Variovorax paradoxus: one gene and its partner. The main gene of each other region encodes a partner of the protein of the gene in region 2 in a complex. Links are inferred from orthologs where the notes say so. Each region holds a gene or a part of one and is shown on either strand. Other genes may lie near its edges.

What was found.
Region 1: the proteins of pnp (region 2) and AACL56_RS10010 are in contact, whole or in part, in a cryo-EM structure (PDB 9QH0), measured with the Escherichia coli proteins. The link is inferred for Variovorax paradoxus from one-to-one orthologs.

The regions. Positions count from the first base shown.
Region 1 is NZ_LR743507.1:2,234,125-2,237,990, reverse strand. Bases 1-3,796 are described here. They hold AACL56_RS10010 (Rne/Rng family ribonuclease), read left to right. Parts: upstream 1-374; coding sequence 375-3,596; downstream 3,597-3,796. UniProt on the Escherichia coli protein: Endoribonuclease that plays a central role in RNA processing and decay. Required for the maturation of 5S and 16S rRNAs and the majority of tRNAs. Also involved in the degradation of most mRNAs.
Region 2 is NZ_LR743507.1:4,291,598-4,294,667, forward strand. What follows is about bases 12-3,011. They hold pnp (polyribonucleotide nucleotidyltransferase), read right to left. Parts: upstream 2,670-3,011; coding sequence 354-2,669; downstream 12-353. Other genes in these bases: AACL56_RS19930 (NAD(P)H-quinone oxidoreductase), read right to left, coding at 12-263; rpsO (30S ribosomal protein S15), read right to left, coding at 2,875-3,011. In the rest of the region: more of AACL56_RS19930, read right to left, coding at 1-11; more of rpsO, read right to left, coding at 3,012-3,070. UniProt on the Escherichia coli protein: Involved in mRNA degradation. Catalyzes the phosphorolysis of single-stranded polyribonucleotides processively in the 3'- to 5'-direction. Also involved, along with RNase II, in tRNA processing.

The DNA of each region.
Region 1 (3,866 bases), 2.1 Mb from region 2 along the record:
TGCAGCTGACCAAGCTGCAGGCGGATCGAAGCGAGTCCCTTGTTGTGTTGATGCTGCTGATTCAACTTTGCCTGCGCTGGCCCACCTGGTTTCGACCAGTGGCCGCAGGCATCGAACGATCGGTAGCGCGCGCCACCCTTGCGCAACCGGCTATCAAAAAGATAGCTACCCAACACCGAATCTGGCTCGCGCCCATCCACGCGCCCCCACCCCGGCTGTCTGCTTGAGCTAACGCTCGAGAGGCCTGCACGCGCTCGGCGCGGCAGCGACAGCATCCGGGGCCCAAGCGGCAATTCCCTGGTTTCGCGGGCGTCGTCCGTGCATCGTTGGCCCATCAAGGGCCGGTAGAACGATACATATAAGGACAACGCATCATGAAGCGGATGCTGATCAATGCCACGCAGGCCGAAGAACGCCGCCTGGCCATCGTCGACGGGCAGAAACTGCTCGACTACGAAATCGAAATCGAAGGGCGCGAACAGCGCAAGGGCAACATCTACAAAGCGGTCGTGACGCGCGTCGAGCCTTCGCTCGAAGCCTGTTTCGTCGACTACGGCGAAGACCGCCACGGCTTCCTGCCGTTCAAGGAAATCTCCAAGCAGTACTTCGCCGAGGGCGTGTCTGCCAGCCAGGCCCGCATCCAGGACGCGATCCGCGAAGGCCAGGAACTGACCGTCCAGGTCGAGAAAGAAGAACGCGGCAACAAGGGCGCCGCCCTCACCACCTTCATCTCTCTCGCGGGCCGCTACGTCGTGCTGATGCCGAACAACCCCCGTGGCGGTGGCGTGTCACGCCGCATCGAGGGCGACGACCGCGCCGAACTCAAGGAGGCGATGGACCAGCTCGAGTACCCGAAGGGCATGAGCATCATCGCGCGCACCGCCGGCATCGGCCGCTCGGCGCCCGAACTCCAGTGGGACCTGAACTACCTGCTCAAGCTCTGGAGCGCCATCGACGGTGCGGCCAAGGGCGGCAAGGGCGCGTTCCTGATCTACCAGGAATCCTCGCTCGTCATCCGCGCGATCCGTGACTATTTCAATCACGACATCGGCGACATCCTGATCGACACCGACGACATCTACGACCAGGCGCAGCAGTTCATGGCGCACGTCATGCCCGAGCATGCCGCCCGCGTGAAGCGTTACCGCGATGACGCGGCCCTGTTCAGCCGTTTCCAGATCGAGCACCAGATCGAGTCGGCCTACGCCCGCACCGTGCAGCTGCCTTCGGGCGGCGCCATCGTGATCGACCACACCGAAGCGCTGGTCTCGGTCGACGTCAACTCCGCCCGCGCCATCAAGGGCGGCGACATCGAAGAAACCGCCACCCGCACCAACCTCGAAGCCGCCGACGAAGTGGCCCGCCAGATGCGCCTGCGCGACCTGGGCGGCCTGATCGTCATCGACTTCATCGACATGGACGAGTCGAAGAACCGCCGCGAAGTCGAAAGCCGCTTGCGCGACGCGCTGCGCCAGGACCGCGCCCGCGTGCAGTTCGGCTCGATCAGCAAGTTCGGCCTGATGGAAATGAGCCGCCAGCGCCTGAAGCCGGCGCTGAGCGAAGGTTCGTCGATCCCCTGCCCCCGTTGCGGCGGCTCGGGCCACATCCGCGACACCGAATCGAGCGCGCTGCAGATCCTGCGCATCATTCAGGAAGAGTCCATGAAGGACAACACGGCCGCCGTGCATGTGCAGGTGCCTGTGGAAGTCGCTTCGTTCCTGCTGAACGAAAAGCGCCCCGAGATCGCCAAGATCGAGCTCAAGCAGCGCGTCACCGTGCTCATGGTGCCGAACAAGACGCTCGAAACGCCGAACTACAAGCTCGAGCGCCTGAAGCACGACGACCCGCGCCTCGACCACATCGAAGCCAGCTACAAGATGGCCGACGAGATCGAGGATCCGACCTCGGTCACGCGCCGTTCGCAGGAGCCCACCAACAAGCAGACCCCGGTCATCAAGGGCGTGTTGCCCGACGCGCCCGCGCCTGTGGTGCCGCCCAAGCCCGAAGCGGTGCGCCCTCCGGTGGCGGCACCTGCACCGGTCGCACCGCCTGTGGTGGCCGCGCCCGTGCCGGCACAGACTGGCTTCGTCGGCTGGATCAAGAAGCTGTTCGGCGCTGCGCCGGAACCCGTGGCAGCGCCCGCACCGGCGCCTTCCGCGATTCCGGTCGAGGCACCGAAGCCTCGACGCGACGGCCGCCCTGGCCGTGACGGCGAGGCACGCGGCGGACGCGACGGCGAACAGCGCCGCGGCGGCCGCAACGGTGAAGGTCGCGGAGAAGGCCGCGGCGAGAACGGCGGCCGCTCGGGCGGACGCGACGGCGAACAACGCCGCGGCGGCCGTGGCGGTGAACGCCGCGAAGGTCGCGAGGGCCGTGAAGGGCGCGAAGGCCGCAACGGCGAACTGCGCGCCGACGGCACCAGCCAACCTCGCGATCAGCGCGAACCTCGTGAGCCGCGTGAAGCCCGCGCACCGCGCGACGGCGAACAACGCCGCAACGGTCGCGGCGAGCGTCGCGAAGGCGAAGGCCGCGAGGCCCGCAACCTGCCGACGGAGGCCCTCGATGGCAACGCCAACCTCGAAGCCCAGCAACTGGTGCCCGGCGCCGCGCAGGGCGAAGAAGGCAGCACCGGCGAACGCGCACCGCGTCCCCGCCGTGAACGTGGCGAGCGCGGCGACCGTGCGGAACGTGGTGAACGTGCCGAGCGCGGGGAACGCAACGACCGCGTCGAACGCAGCGCCGAAGGTGGCGAAGGCGCCGCCCAGGGCGAGCGCCAACCCCGCAACGGTCGTGAAGGACGCGAGCCGCGCGAAGGTCGCGGCGACGAGCAGCGTGCACCGCGTGGCGACCGCAACGACGGCCGCCGCGAGCGTCGCAACGACGCGCCGCAGCTGAACGGCGACGCTGAAGTGGCAGCCGCCGCCGATGCCGAGCAGCAAGGCAGCGAAGCCCTCGACGGCAGCAACGAGCAGGCACCGCGCCGCGAAGGCGACGAACGCCGCGGTCGTTCGCGTGACCGCTATGGCCGCGACCGCCGCGAACGCGGCCCGCGCGACGGCAGCGATGCCGCCACCGCCGAAGCGCCTGTCGCCACGGAGGCAATCGCCGAAAGCCAGCAGGCCCTGCCGCTCGCATCGGAGCGCGTCGAAACGTTCCAGGCTGTCGAAGCCATCGCCGCGGAAGTTCGCGAGCCGGCGCCGCAGCAGCAACCGCGTGCCGAGCGCCCTGCGCCGGTCGCGGCTGCCACCGCGCCGATCGTGGTCGAAAGCGCCAAGGCCCCTGCCGCCGCGCCCGCCGCCAATGGCCGCGCGTTGCCCAAGGTGCAGCCCTTCGAGCTGCCGCTGGCCGAACTCGCGCAGATCGCCGAAGGTTCGGGCCTGCAGTGGGTCAATTCCGACGCAGAACGCATCGAGCAGGCACGCGCCGCAATTGCCGCCGAACCGAAGCCGGTGCATGTGCCCCGCGAGCGCCCGCCGGTGGTGGTACTCGACGAAGGCCCGCTGGTGCTGGTCGAAACGCGCCGCGACCTCGGTTCGATGTCGCTGCCGTTCGAGCAGGCTGCTCCTGACGCTACAGCGCAGCAACGCACGCTCTGAGCGACACCCGCTCGCAAATGAAAGACGGCGCCGATGGCGCCGTTTTTTTATGCTTGCCCCGGATCAGGCCTCAGTCACGGGCTCGTCGCCGGCAGACCTGGCTTCTTCGGCCGTGGCACGTTGGGCGAACACCGCGGCGCGCTGGGCCCTGATGGTGTTGCAAGCCAGCACGGCTGGCGCTTCGCAGGATTTGAGCCGGCTTGCCGCATCGATGCCAAGGGCACCCTGATCAGAGCTCGGCGCGACTGCGTGTCCAGGGTGTGTCGGCCT
Region 2 (3,070 bases):
ACACGGTCGCCGATCTCGAAGCCCGCCTGGGCCAATGCCGCGGCATCACCCGACACGATCTCGCCCGCCACCTCGAGGCCCGGCAGGTCGGAAGCGCCCGGCGGCACCGGATAGTGACCTTTGCGCTGCAGCACGTCCGGACGGTTGACGCCGCTTGCCGCCACGCGGATCAGCAGCTCGCCCGTGCCCGCGACGGGGTCGGGACGTTGCGCAACGCGCAGCACCTCGGGGGCACCGTACGAAGTGATTTCAATGGCTTTCATGATCTTTCGGCCTCCAACGCCCGCAGATGGGGCGAAGCTAGCTGTTCAAAAGATAGCAGCGGCGGCCCGCGGCCGCCGCTGCGCCCTTTCTTACTCCTGAGGCTCGCGCGGGGCTTGCGGCTGCTCGCCGGCCGGGGCCTGCGACTGCTCGTTGCGCGGCTGTTGCTGCTGCTCGTTGCTGAAGCGCGGTGCGCGCTCGCCGCGGTCACCACCACGGTCGCCACCGCGATCACCACGGTCGCCGCGTTCACGGCGCTCGCCGCGGTCACCACGGTCTTCGCGCGGCGGACGCTCGCTGTACTCCATGCCGGCCGGACGCTCGGTCAGGGCCTTCATCGACAGCTTGACGCGGCCCTTCTCGTCAGTCTCAAGAACCTTGACCTTCACGATCTGGCCTTCGCTCAGATAGTCGGTCACCTTCTCGACGCGTTCGTGCGCGATCTGGCTGATGTGCAGCAGGCCGTCCTTGCCCGGCAGCAGGTTGATGAGCGCGCCGAAGTCCAGGATCTTGGTGACCGGGCCTTCGTACACCTTGCCGATTTCGACTTCGGCGGTGATCTGCTCGATGCGCTTCTTGGCCATCTCGGCCTTTTCCGGGTCGGTCGAGGCGATGGTGATCGTGCCGTCTTCGTCGATGTTGATCGTCGTGCCGGTCTCTTCCTGCAGGCCGCGGATGACTGCGCCACCCTTGCCGATCACGTCGCGGATCTTCTCGGGGTTGATCTTCAGCGTGGTCAGGCGCGGTGCGAAGCTGGAGACTTCGGCCTTGGCCTCGCCCATGGCTTCCTGCATCTTGCCCAGGATGTGCATGCGCGCTTCCTTGGCCTGCGCCAATGCGACCTGCATGATCTCCTTGGTGATGCCCTGGATCTTGATGTCCATCTGCAACGCGGTGATGCCGTTGGTGGTGCCCGCCACCTTGAAGTCCATGTCGCCGAGGTGATCTTCGTCACCCAGGATGTCGGTCAGCACCGCGAAGCGGTTGTCTTCCTTGATCAGGCCCATGGCGATACCGGCCACGTGCGCCTTCATGGGCACGCCGGCGTCCATCATGGACAGGCAGCCGCCGCAGACCGAAGCCATCGACGACGAACCGTTCGACTCGGTGATCTCGGAAACCACGCGAACCGTGTACGGGAACTCTTCCTTGTTCGGCAGCACGGCGACGAGCGCGCGCTTGGCCAGGCGGCCGTGACCGATTTCGCGGCGCTTGGTCGAGCCCATGCGGCCCACTTCGCCGGTGGCGAAGGGAGGCATGTTGTAGTGGAACAGGAAGCGGTCTTCGTATTCGCCGGCCAGCGCGTCGATGCGCTGCGCGTCGCGCTCGGTACCCAGCGTGGTGATCACCAGCGCCTGGGTTTCGCCGCGCGTGAACAGGGCCGAGCCGTGGGTGCGGGGCAGCACCGAGTTGCGGATTTCGATCGGGCGCACGGTGCGCGTGTCGCGGCCGTCGATGCGGGGTTCGCCCGACAGGATCTGGCTGCGCACGATCTTCGATTCGATGGCGAACAGCAGGTCGCTGACCTTGCCGCTGTCGAAGTCGGCACCTTCGGCCTTCAGGGCCTCGAGGACGCTGGCGTTGGCTTCGCGCAGGGCTTGCGTGCGGGCCTGCTTGCTGCGGATCTGGTAGACGGCGCGCAGCTTGTCTTCGGCGAGGCCCTTGACCTTGGCAACGAAGGCTTCGTCTTCGGCCGGAACCTTCCAGTCCCACACCGGCTTGCCGGCGTCGCGCACGAGGTCATGGATCGCATCGATGGCGATGTTGGCCTGTTCGTGGCCGAACACCACGCCGCCCAGCATGATTTCTTCGCTGAGTTGCAGGGCTTCGGATTCGACCATCAGCACGGCGGCTTGCGTGCCGGCGACAACGAGGTCCATCTGCGAATCCTTGCGGGCGGTCTGCCCCGGATTCAGCACATACTGGCCGTTGATGTAGCCCACGCGGGCGGCACCGATCGGGCCGTTGAATGGCACGCCGGAGATCGACAGTGCAGCGCTCACGCCGATCATGGCTGCGATGTCGGCATCGACTTCGGGGTTGAGCGAGATGGTGTGGATGACCACGTGCACTTCGTTCAGGAAGCCTTCGGGGAACAGCGGACGGATCGGGCGGTCGATCAGGCGGCTGGTCAGCGTTTCGTGTTCGCTGGGCTTGGCCTCGCGCTTGAAGAAGCTGCCAGGGATCTTGCCTGCGGCGTAGGTCTTCTCGATGTAGTCGACGGTCAGCGGGAAGAAGTCCTGGCCCGGCTTGGCGTTCTTGGAAGCGACGACGGTCGCGAGGATAACGGTGCCGTCGATGTCGACGAGAACGGCGCCGCTGGCCTGGCGGGCGATCTCGCCCGTTTCCATGACGACGGTCTTGTCACCCCATTGGAATGACTTGGTGACTTTGTTGAAAAGGCTCATGTTTGCTCCTGTTTTGATAGCGAACCACTCAGGATCCGCAGGGGCCGGAGGCTTCTCAGAACACGATGCCATTCCAGTGAAGATCGATCGAACTTCATTGGAATGACACAGCTTCGCTCTGTTTGGGCACTCCGAAAAGTGGATCGCGAAGTAAAAAACGCCTGAGCTAGCGGACTAACCCAGGCGTTTTTTCATGCGATTCGGTTTACTTGCGCAGACCCAGCTTGGCGATCAGCGCGGTGTAACGGTCGGCGTCCTTGGACTTGAGGTAGTCGAGGAGCTTGCGGCGGCGGCTCACCATGCGCAGCAGGCCGCGGCGGCCATGGTGGTCCTTGGCGTGGGTCTTGAAGTGGGGGGTGAGCTCGTTGATACGGGCGGTCAGCAGTGCAACTTGCACTTCG